One region of the Micromonospora sp. NPDC049366 genome, then DNA from elsewhere that is predicted to be linked to it. Evidence: riboswitches for the same ligand, from Rfam matches in the RefSeq annotation. Region 1 holds a riboswitch; the other holds the start of a gene.
What was found. A riboswitch is a leader RNA that binds a small molecule or an ion and turns the genes downstream of it on or off. The one in region 1 is predicted to bind cyclic di-AMP.

Region 1 (5,603 bases):
CATGGCCGGCACGGGGACGTGTGGTCACGGCACGTGACAGGACAGCTCCGGCGCGTTGCCATCGGCCGGGGCGAGTGCCCGTTGGCCCAGGCCCCAGCACGGGCGACGCCGCCGACGGCGGAGGATCAGGGGCGGGACGGCCAGGAGGACGGGGCGGGCACCCGGGCCGAGATCGGTCGGCCGGTCAACCGCCGCAGCGCCAGGTAGGCCTCGCAGCCGAGGCAGAGGTCGAACGCGGCGTTGAGGAACGCGGCCGCCAGCGCGACGCCGGTCGCGGTCAGACCGAGCGCCGGCACGCCGGCGAGCAGGCCGATCGCCGCCACCACGGTGCAGGCCAGCCCGACGAGCTGCGCGAACCGCACCGGCGCGACCGGCTCCAGCTCGGTCGGCGGAGCGAGGCGCGGCGCCACGAGCGCGCGGTAGAGCTGGCCGTACGGGCCGAGGCGGGGTCTGGCGGCGGTCACCGCGAAGACGGCCGCCTGGGCCAGCAGCAGCGGGGCGGACGCCGTGATCAGGGCGACGGCGAGGACGACGGTGGTGACGGCGGCGGCGAAGCGCGGCGCGCGAGGGTCGAGCAGCATGGCGGACGTCCGTTTCGGCGGGACCCGCGGAAGGCGGGGGTGACCGGGGAGAGGGGAGAGGCGGCGGGCGGGTCGTCAGGCGGAACGGACCGCGCGACACAGACTCGTCGCCGTCCGGCCGTGGTCCACGATCCGGCGGCGGGTCAGCCACACGCCCCTCACCGCGGCGCCCCGGCGAGCAGCGGCCGGACCGTGGCGACCAGCTCGTCCCGGACGGGCACGCCGGACGCGCGTCGGACGACCCGCCCGTCGGCGTCCACCACCAGCACCGTGGGCGTACGCCACACGTCGAGCGCCCGAACGGCGTCGAGGTGGTGTTCGACGTCGACCTCCAGCAGGCGTACGCCGTCGACGTGGCGCTCGACGTCGTCGAGGATCCGTCGGGTCGCGCGGCAGGGCGCGCAGACCGCGGAGGAGAACTGGACCAGGGTGACGCCTCCGGGGCGTACGCCGAGCGCGGCGAGCACGGCGGCGGTCTCGTCCGCCGGGTGCGCGGGGTGGGTCGCCGCCGCGACGACGCGCAGCCGGCCGTCGCGTCGGCGCCGCCACCAACCGAACGCGGTGGCGAGCGTGAGGACACCCACGACCACCAGCACGCCGGTCAGCGGAGATTGCGCCACGGGGCCAGCCTGCCACAGGGCTGCGGCAACGGATCCGGGCCGCCGGGGTGACGTGCGCCACCGCGTCGCGCTCCCCATAGCGGATCGCCGGGAATCCGCAACCGCAGGCGCGACCGTCCCGCGTGGACCGGTGAAGAGGTTCACACGAACTGGGCGATCGACGCCGACCGTGCCTAACGTCGATCGAGTTCGCGAACGCGGACACCGAGACCGGTAACGCCAAATCCCGCCGCCGGTCGTCGGCATTCGTCAGCCAGGCGGGAGCGGGGGACCCACCGTTCCTCGGTGCCCAGCGCAGGACGCTCGGGGCGCCTCGGGGTGAAGCCGCCACACGCGGCCGGGCACCTCAGCCCGAACCCGACAGCTCACCTCGCCGGCGTGGAGGACGTATCACCATGGCATCTGCGTATCACGCACGACACCGAGCCGTGACCACCCGCCGGGTCGCCGTCGGCACCCTGGCCGCCGGGGCGGTCACCGGCGCCGTCGCCCTCTTCGGCGCCGCGGCCCCCGCACAGGCGGCGGTCAACTGGGACGCCATCGCCCAGTGCGAGTCCGGCGGCAACTGGCACATCAACACCGGCAACGGCTACTACGGCGGGCTCCAGTTCTCGCAGAGCACCTGGAAGGGCTACGGCGGCACCCGGTACGCCGCCCGCGCCGACCTGGCCACCCGTGGCGAGCAGATCGCGGTCGCCGAGAAGGTCCTCGACGGTCAGGGCATCGGCGCCTGGCCGACCTGCGGCAGGAAGGCCGGCTCCACCACGAAGCCGAAGAGCACGACGTCGAAGTCCACGTCGAAGTCGACCGCCACGTCGAAGACCCGGTCGGAGCGGTCGACCGGCGACCGGCGTACCACCACCCCGGCCACCGGTGGGGCGTACGTGGTGAAGCCCGGCGACACGCTGTCCGAGATCGCCGCCGCGCACCGCGTGGCCGGCGGCTGGGAGGCGCTCTACGAGCGCAACCGCAAGGTCGTGGGCGCCGACCCGGGCCTGATCTTCCCGGGTCAGCGGCTCAGCCTCTGACCGACCGCTGACGGTGGCCCCGGCCCGCTGGTTCGCCAACGGGCCGGGGCCACCGTCGTGTCGCGGCTATCCGAAGGAGTGGACGTGGCCGCCGCGGCCCGCGTACGGCGCCCAGCCCCGGCCGGCCAGCGCCTGCGCGCCGTCGGCCACGAAGGCCAGCCAGGCCGCACGCAGCGGCGCACCGCGATCGGTCACCTCCGCCCAGGTCCGCCCCGCGAGCATCGGCGCGCCATCCCAGGCCGCCTCGTCACCGAAGAGCATCGGCAGGTCGCTGCAGTGGCAGGCCCGGTGCGCCGAGGTGGAGCCCGACTCGTCGATCCGGTAGGCGAACACCCGCGCCCCGGCCGCCGCCAACCGCTGGGCGAAGCGCAGGGTGGGGCGGCGGAACACGCGGCGCGTCGCCGCTCCGATCAGCCCCTCCTCGACGGCCCGCCCGAGCAGCGGTACGCGCCGTGACAGCGGCCCGTCCGCCAGGAAGTACGCGATCTCCCGGCGGGTGGTGCCCAGCACCACCTCCAGCCCGTCCGCGCCGGAGCGGGTCGCCTCCTGCCAGCCGCGCAGGTCGGGCAGCGGGTCCACGCCGGCGACCGGCCCGTACGCCGGGACCAGCCCGAACCCGAGTCGCGCGGCGAGGTCCTTTTCGGCGGCCCGCTGGGCGGTGACGATCTCGGCCGGCGACGCGTCGTGCGGGTCCCGGTCGAGCCGCGCGAGGAACCGCTGGGCCACCCGACCGGCCGTGGTCGGGTCGCCGAGCCCCAGGCCGAGCGGGGGGCTCTGCAGCACGGCCCGGCGGAACAGCGACCGGGCCTGCGCCACGCCCAGCAGGCAGGCGAGCGAGTGGGCGCCGGACGACTGCCCGATCACGGTCACGTTCTCCGGGTCGCCGCCGAGATGGGCGGCGTTGTCGCGGACCCAGCGCAGCGCCTCGATCTGATCGCGCAGCCCGAGGTTGCCGGGGGAGACGCCCGGGGCGTACAGGTAGCCGAGCGCGCCGAGCCGGTAGGTCACGCTCACCACGACCACGTCGCCCTCACGGGCGAGCCGGTCGGTGCGGTACCGGTCCCAGGAGCCGGCGCCGGAGCGGTACGACCCACCGTGCAGCCAGACCACCACCGGTCGGTGTCGGGCGTCGGCCGCCGGGGTGACGATGGTCAGGTTGAGGCAGTCCTCCGACTCGACCCCCACCTCGGACCGGCCGCCCGTCGCCGTCGAGCGGGTGGGCGGCTGCGGGCTGACGCCGCCGTGCCGGCGCGCGTCGCGTACGCCGGACCAGGGTCGCTCGGGCACCGGCGGGGCGAAGCGGTCCGCGGTCGCGTAGCGCACGCCCCGCAGGATGGTCAGCCCGTCCGCGCGCTCGCCGCGCAGTGTGCCCCCGCGCACGGTGACCAGGACGTCCGTCCCGTCGACGGGCTCCGGGGCGGGCGCAGCGCCCTCGACGGCGACGCCGTCCTGAGTGAACGACCCGGACGTCACGGGCGACCCTGCCTTCCGTCGGCACCGCCACCGTCGCCCGACCGGGGGCGGTGACGGCCCCGCCGGGCAGACGGGGCCGGGCCACGGTAGCGCCGGCCGGGGACGCCCGACCAGCGGCGTCGCGCCGACGAGACGTACGCCATCGGGCCCTTCGGTCAGAAGAGGGTCAGCGGCCCGACGGGGATCGGCTCGGGCAGCGGAAGCAGACCGGGTACGCGGTCGCGGACCTCGTCGTGGAAGCGGCGGGCGAGCACGGGCGCCTCGGCGTTGTCGGGGGTGTGCACGAAGACGGTCGGCGACCGGCCCTCCCGCAGCCACCCGGCCACCACGTCGATCCAGTGCTGCCAGCCCTCGACCGTCTCGGCGGTGGCGTCGCGCCCGAGGTAGCGGACGATCGGTCGGTCGGTGCGGGCCCGGGTGCGCAGCGGCATGCGGGGCTTCTTGGTCCAGGCGTCCCGTTCGGCGTCGCTGGTCGGTGGGGTGCGGAAGAACGCGGTGGTGTCGAAGGGGATCCACTCGGCGTCGACGGTGGCCAGGGCCTCTTCGAGCAGCCGGGCCGCGGTGGCGTCGGTGAAGAAGGCGGGATGGCGGACCTCGACGGCGTACCGGTGGGCGGCGGGGAGCCTGCGGAGGAAGCCGGCGAGCACGGGCACGTCGGCCGGGGCGAACGAGCCGGGCAGTTGCAGCCAGAGGGCGTGGGCCCGTGGCCCGAGGGGTTCGATCGCGTCGAGGAAGGCGTGCAGGGGCTCGGCGGCGTCGCTGAGCCGGCGCTCGTGCGTGACGGCCTTGGGCAGCTTGAGGACGAACCGGAAGTCCGGGTCGGTCTGCGCCGCCCAGGACGCGACGGTGTCCCGGGACGGGGTCGCGTAGAACGTGGTGTTCCCCTCGACCGCGGTGCACCAGGCCGCGTAGTGCCGCAGGCGTTCGTGCGCGGGCAGCGGGTGGGCCAGCAGGCGACCCGGCCACGCCCGGTGGGTCCACATCGCGCATCCCACGTGCAGCCGCATCTCGCCCCTCCCGTCCGCGCGGTCGTCCCGGGCCGTCGTCGGTCGCCCGGGGCCGTCGTCCGTTCGGGGGTCGTCGTCGCCGGGCTGGTCCGGCACGTCGGCCGCAGCGGACACCGTAGCGGGCGACGGCGGGGGACGGCCGCGGCGGCTCCCCGCCGTTCGACGGGTGCGCGGATGCTTGACGCGCTGCTGGGAGCGCTTCAAGATCAGGTCGGTCGGCCCAGGTAAGCGGCCGTAGGGGGATGCGGGGGGCGACGTGCTGGGCGCGTTCGGGCTGACGAAGCCGCAGGAGAAGGTCTACCTGGAACTGGTCGGGGGCCGACCGGGCACCGCCGCCGAGCTCGCCGAACGGCTGACGCTCGGTGCCGGCGAGGTCGAGGAGTCGCTGGCCGGGCTCGCCCGGTTCGGGCTGGTCCGCCTGGTCGCCGGCCGCGCCGAGGCCGCACCGCCCGACCTGGCCATCGACTCGCTGCTGACCCAGCGCGTCCGCGAGCTGGAGGAGGCGCGCACCGGCCTGGGGGAGTGGTTGCGGCGGCGGCGTGCGGCCGACCCGGTGGACCACGGCGTGCAGATGGTGGTCGGGGTTCCCGCGATCATGCAGGCGTTCGACCAGTTCCTGCGCGGCGCCCAGGAGGAGGTGCTCGGCTTCGAGTGCCCGCCGTACGCGGCCGATATGAACGACAATCCGACCGAGCTGGAGCTGCTGGGCCGGGGGGTGGGCTTCCGCGTGGTGTACGACCGGCGCGCCCTGGAGCGGCCCGGCGCGTCCGCCCACATCGGGCGGTTCCTGGCGGCCGGCGAGCAGGCGCGGGTCGCGGTGAACGTGCCCGGCAAGCTGGCCGTCGCCGACCGGCGGATCGCCCTGCTCTCGTTCCCGGGCCGCACCGAGAGCGC
Region 2 (5,603 bases), on a different contig from region 1:
GCCTCGCAGGTGTTCCAGCTCCAGACGGTGCTCGCCGAGCCGGTCCCGGATGGTCAGCCGGTCGGGCTCCTCGACCACTACGTGCCCGCCCGCTGGATCGGCGCGAGCGTCGACGACGAGGTGAACGTGGGCATCCGCCGGGTCGGTGAGGCGATCGCGGCGGAGGGGTCGGCTGCGCTGGTCGCCCGTACGGCCGCGGCGGTCGACGAGCTGGCCCAGGTCCTCGCCGCCGAGCCTGCGGACCGGGTCGTGCACCTGGCCCGGGGTCCGTGGTCGCTGACCCTGGACGACTACCTGACCACCCGGCTCATGGAGATCGCGGTGCACTCGGACGACCTGGCGGTCAGCGTCGGCGTGCCGACCCCGGAGCTGCCGGCCGACGTGCTCGACCCGGTGCTGTCGCTGCTCGCCCGCCTGGCCGTACGCCGGCACGGCCAGCCGGCGGTGCTGCGCGCCCTGACCCGCGCCGAACGCGCCCCCGAAACCATCACCGCCTTCTGACCCACCCCCACCCCCACCCCCCTCTCCCGCCCGCCCACCCTCCCGCCCTCCCGCCCTCCCGCCCGCCCACCCTCCCGCCCACCCACCCTCCCGCCCACCCACCCGGCCCGGCCCGATGATCAAGAGGTTCGCGTCATCGTTGATCTCCAACGTGACGCGAACCTCTTGATCATCAGGGGGGCGGAGCGGGAGCGGGTGGGGGAGCGGGGAAGGGCGGGGGGAAGGGTCAGTCCTGGGAGATGGGGGAGTTGGGGCGGTCCACGTCGACGAACTCGATGTCGTCGACCGCGGTGTCCTCGCGGCTGCCCGCGGCGCGGGCAGCCGTGCCGGCGGCCCAGCCGATCGCGGCACCGACCAGCGCGGCGCTGACCAGCAGCGTCCAGGGCAGGGCCGGCCGTCGACCGGCGAGCGCCTCGAACGCCAGGGTGGCGCGGCGGCGGGCCTCGTCGGCGGCGGAGCCGACCAGGTCGCCGGCCTCGTCGCCCAGGCGGTGACCGCCGCGGCGCGCCGACCGGGCGGTGTCCCGCACGCTGTCCCCCGCGGAGCCGACGACGGACACCAGGTGCTGCCACGCCTGGTCGGCGGTCCGCTCGGGCCTGCTGCGGCGGTCCAGCAGGTGAGTTCCGAACATCGTGTTACCTCCTCGGGTGCCGAAGTCGACGGCCTCTTCGGACGTCGGCGTCTGTCCCGCACGTCACGGTCCGACCACCGGCCAGTGCCCCGAGCGTCACCGCCGCAAACCCGCCGCCCAGGCGGATGCTCTCAGTGCAGCACGACGACGGCCGCTCCGCGGGCGAAGTCGTCGTCATCGTCGTCGTCACCGCCGCCGAAACCACAGGCCAGTACGAGGGCGAGCAGGGCGCCGACACCGGCGAGCGTCGCGAGTCGCTTGATCATCGATGGTCCTCTCCGTAGCGGTGAGCTTCCGTGGCCGATGCTAGGCAGCGCGGGCAATTCCGCAGGTGCGGACGAGGGCCGGACCAGGGCCTTCAGGACTGCCCCGGCGGGAGGTTCCGGGACGGGACGTGCCGTTTCCGCCCGAGTGGCCGGCACCGGTTACCCTGGGGCGGCGACGCGTCGGTCCGACGGATCGTTGAACGAACAGACGAAATGAAAACTCCGGACAAGGGCGACAAATGGTGCCCTGATCCGCGAATTGCTCATCCCGAGGGGTGGCGACCGAGGCCGTTGGAGGAATACTCTCGGTCGCGGCCCGCGTACTGATGAGACGCCCGGAGAACGGGCGGGTGGAGGTGCTCGCGTGAGCCTGTCGATCGTGAAGTCGGTTCTGTCCGGTGGTGTGGTGGAGATCGCCCCGCGTGGCGAGATCGACGTCGACACCGCGTACGAGGTGCGCGAGGCGATTGCCGAGGTGCTCGCCAAGGGACATCCGACCCGCATCGAGCTCAACATGCGGCTCGTCACCTTCATCGACTCCGTGGGCATCAGCGCGATGGTCGCCGGGTTCCAGACCGCCGAGGTGAGCGGCGTCAAGCTGGTCGTCACCGAGCCCAGCCGGTTCGTGCACCGGCAGCTCTGGGTGACCGGCCTGCTCGGCCTCTTCGGCGCGCCCGAGCCCTACTACGCGGGCGCCCCCGCGCCCGAGGTGCTCCCCGGCGCCTGACGCCCCGCCGGTCCCGCTCCGGCCGGACCACGCAGGTCCGCGCCGGCCGTACAACCCCGTACCTCCACTGCCGACGCTGCGCGCCCCGGTGACCGGGACCCGACGTCCGGGCTCGGGTCGCCCACCGTCCGGGCGTTGCCAGCGCGCCGGCCGTACGCGACGATCGGGCGATCGACGGCGGTGAGGGAGACGGTGTGCTCAGGCGGGATTCCTTCAGCTACACCGTCCAGGCGCGCTGCGCCCGGGACGACGCGGTGGCACTGCTCAGTGACCTCGGCCGGCAGGGCGACCTGCATCCGCTGATCGTGCGCGTGCGGCAGGTGCCGCCGCGGCCGGGCGCGCGGGCCAGCTACGTCATCAACGACCGGCTGGCCGCCGGACCGGTGCGCTTCCGTACGACCTACCGGGCGGACGTGCTGGTGATCGCCGACGACGAGATCGTGACGGTGGCCCGGCAACGGCCGGCCACCACCGTGCGCAACCACACCCGGCTGCGCGAGGAGCCGGGTGGGCTGGTGCGGATCGACGTCGAGATCACCCTCACCGCCCCGGCGCCACTGTTCGGGTACGCCTTCCGGCAGGCCCGGGCGGCGCACCTGGCGCTGGCCGCCCGACTGGGCGCGCTGCTGGACCGCGACCCCGGCCCGGCCACCGCCGACTGACGCGCCGACGTCGGGTGGCCCACGACGGCCACCCGACGTCCCGCGATCAGTACACCGACAGGTGCACGTGGTTGGTGTGGTCGCTGGACGGGTCTCCGCCCGCCCCGCTGTACGACTTCCAGCCGCTGCTGGGCAGCCAGATCTGCCGGTACCAGATCACGTAGAGCACGGCGAGCCGGTCGGCGTTGCGGATGAAGTACGCCGCCAGGTTGTTGCCGTACGTCTTGTCGCCGCCGGTGGCGTCGCCGCCGAAGCCGTTCTTCTGGGCCGCGAAGTCGCAGGCGCGCCCCTTCGGATGCTCACCGGAGCCGCCGCTGCGGTGACAGGAGACGTAGCGTGTGAAGCCGGCCGCCTTGGCCTGGTTGAGCGCGTGAAGCATGCGCGGCGTGATGCAGCCGGTCGCCGGGGTGGGGTCGTTGACGCTGCACGACTCGGAGGGCCACGAGCCGTCGGAGTTGCGCGGGGCCGGCCTGGCCGTCGCCGACGAGGTGCCCCGGTTGGAGGTGTCGACGGTGGTGGCCGCGCGGTTGTTGGCGACGGTGAGGGCCCGTTCCGCCTGTTCCTTCCGCTTGGCCATCACCGCGACCTGCTTGCGCTGCTCGCGGATCTCACCGTCGAGCGCGGTGCGGGTGCGGGTCACCTCGTCGCGGGTCTCCAACAGGTCGCGCAGCACCCGGTCCTCGTTCGCGGCGACCGCGTCGAGGGCCGCGGCCCGGTCCATGAAGCCGTCGGGCGTGTTGCTGTTGAGCAGCGCCGACACGGCCCCCAGCCGGCCGGTGCGGTAGGCCACTCCGGCGATCTCGCCGACCTTCTGGCTGCGGTGGTCCAGCTCCGCCTCGGTGGTCTTGAGCTGGGCGGTGAGCTCACCCTGCCGCTTGACCGACCGGTCGAGGGCGGTCTTCGCGTCCAGGTAGCCCTTGCTGGCCGCTTCGAGTTGGGCGCGCAGGGCGGGCGTGCCGCCCTCCTCGTCCTGGCCCGGTGCGGCGAGCTGGCCGACCGGGGGAGCGGCGGTGGCGGCGGTGCCGGGGCTTGTCGCGACGCCCAGGGCGAGCGTGGCGACGATCAGGGCCGCCGTGCGGGCGGCGCGTCGTCGTACGGGTGCCACTACTGGCATGCACATGTCCTTCCGTCAGCCGCCGACCGGGTTAGCTGACGGGTTCGGGACGGAAGATCCCTACCGCTTGCGCGGATGCACCCCACGAACGTGGTTCCCCGGCTCGCCGCGTCGGGCGATTAGGCGACGGCCACCGCCGGCGCCGGTGGGCGCCACCTGCCGGAGGCCGGAGCCGAGACTACCGGTGCCACCGGGGTCCGTGCAGCAGATGTGACTGACGGTGTCGACGTGGCTACGGCAAATTCCGGCATAACTGGACAATACACACCCAGATTTAAGGTTGTGCTCATTACCACTCAACCGACCCGCAGGCCCCAGCAGCCGCACCGGGCTCGATCTGCAACGTGGCGTGCTCGATGTGGAAGTCCTCGTGCAGCGCGGTCCGCGCGGCGGCGAGCACCGTCCCCACGTCGGCCCCTGGGCACATCGTGAGGTGCGCCGAGGCCACCTCCATGCCCGAGGTGAGCGTCCAGACGTGCAGGTCGTGGACGCCGGCCACGCCGGGCACGGCGGCCAGCCGATCGTGCACGGCGGTCACCTGCAGGTGCTTCGGTGCGGCCTGGACCAGGATGCGGACCGCCGCGCGCCCGAGCCGCCAGGTGCGCGGCAGGATGAACACGCCGATCGCGACCGCGACGACCGGGTCCGCCCACCACCAGTCGGTCACCGCGATCAGCGCCGCCGCCCCGATCACGCCGAGCGAGCCGAGCAGGTCGCCGAGCACCTCCAGGTAGGCGCCCTGGAGGTTGATGCTCTCGCGCGCCCCCGGCCGTAGGAGGGCGAAGGCGACCACGTTGGCGAGCAGGCCCAGCGCGGCGACGACGAGCATCGGCCCGGCGAGCACCTCCGGTGGGTCGCCGAAGCGGCCGACCGCCTCGACCACCACGTAGACCGCGACGCCGGAGAGTAGGACCGCGTTGGCGAGGGCGGCCAGCACCTCGAGCCGGTAGAGCCCGAAGGTGCGCTGCGGGTCCCGGTTGGCGTGCCGGGTCGCGGTGATCGCGGCGAGGGCCATGCCGATGCCGAGCACGTCGGTGAACATGTGCCCGGCGTCGGAGAGCAGGGCCAGCGAGCCGGTGCGCAGCGCCGCCACCGCCTCGACCACCATGAGCCCGCTCAGCAGGGCGAAGGCCGCCCAGAGCCGGCTGCGGTGCTGCTGGGCGGCGTTCGCCACCGACCCGTGGTGGTGGTCATGACCTGCGCCCACGGACCCACCCTCCGACAACGCTCCCGACCGATCCAACTTATGCTCACATCGCTATGTGTGCAAGTGACGGGCCGTAATCACCCACCGGTGACGTCCCACCCCGGTCAGCCCGTCGGGTCGACCGTGGTGAGCCGCTGGGTGGCCCGGGACAGCGCCACATAGAGCGTCCGCACACCCGACCCGGGGTCGGCCCGGATCTCGCTCGGCGCGACCAGCACCACCCCGTCGTACTCCATACCCTTCGCCTCCAGGCTGGTCACCACCTGAAGCCGCGGCGCGCCGAGCGTGCCGAGCCAGCCGGCCACCTCGTCGCGCCGGGCAACCGGCGTGATCACCCCGACGGTGCCCTCGACCTCACCCAGCACCTCCGTGGCAGCCGCCACGGTGGCGCTCGGCAGCTCCGCCGACGGCACGACGAGTTCGACCGGGTCGACCCCGGTCGAGCGGACCGCGGTGGGAAGGCGCAGCTCCGGGTCGACCCGGCGGATCTCGGCG

Region 2: another riboswitch for cyclic di-AMP. It lies ahead of ACIBTV_RS22315 (coiled-coil domain-containing protein); the one in region 1 lies ahead of ACIBTV_RS12400 (transglycosylase family protein).

Annotation. Positions count from the first base shown of each region.
Region 1 is NZ_JBITMV010000007.1:80,683-86,285, reverse strand. Features, by position in the region: gene ACIBTV_RS12410 (DUF4395 domain-containing protein) at 126-581, opposite strand; gene ACIBTV_RS12405 (TlpA family protein disulfide reductase) at 740-1,201, opposite strand; cyclic di-AMP (ydaO/yuaA leader) riboswitch at 1,409-1,594, shown strand; gene ACIBTV_RS12400 (transglycosylase family protein) at 1,597-2,229, shown strand; gene ACIBTV_RS12395 (carboxylesterase family protein) at 2,296-3,702, opposite strand; gene ACIBTV_RS12390 (DUF72 domain-containing protein) at 3,858-4,685, opposite strand; gene ACIBTV_RS12385 (helix-turn-helix domain-containing protein) at 4,966-5,603, shown strand, end outside.
Region 2 is NZ_JBITMV010000016.1:28,291-33,893, reverse strand. Features, by position in the region: gene ACIBTV_RS22340 (maleylpyruvate isomerase N-terminal domain-containing protein) at 1-501, shown strand, start outside; gene ACIBTV_RS22335 (hypothetical protein) at 728-1,132, opposite strand; gene ACIBTV_RS22330 (hypothetical protein) at 1,264-1,398, opposite strand; gene ACIBTV_RS22325 (STAS domain-containing protein) at 1,763-2,125, shown strand; gene ACIBTV_RS22320 (SRPBCC family protein) at 2,320-2,787, shown strand; gene ACIBTV_RS22315 (coiled-coil domain-containing protein) at 2,834-3,901, opposite strand; cyclic di-AMP (ydaO/yuaA leader) riboswitch at 3,906-4,037, opposite strand; gene ACIBTV_RS22310 (cation diffusion facilitator family transporter) at 4,191-5,108, opposite strand; gene ACIBTV_RS22305 (HelD family protein) at 5,213-5,603, opposite strand, start outside.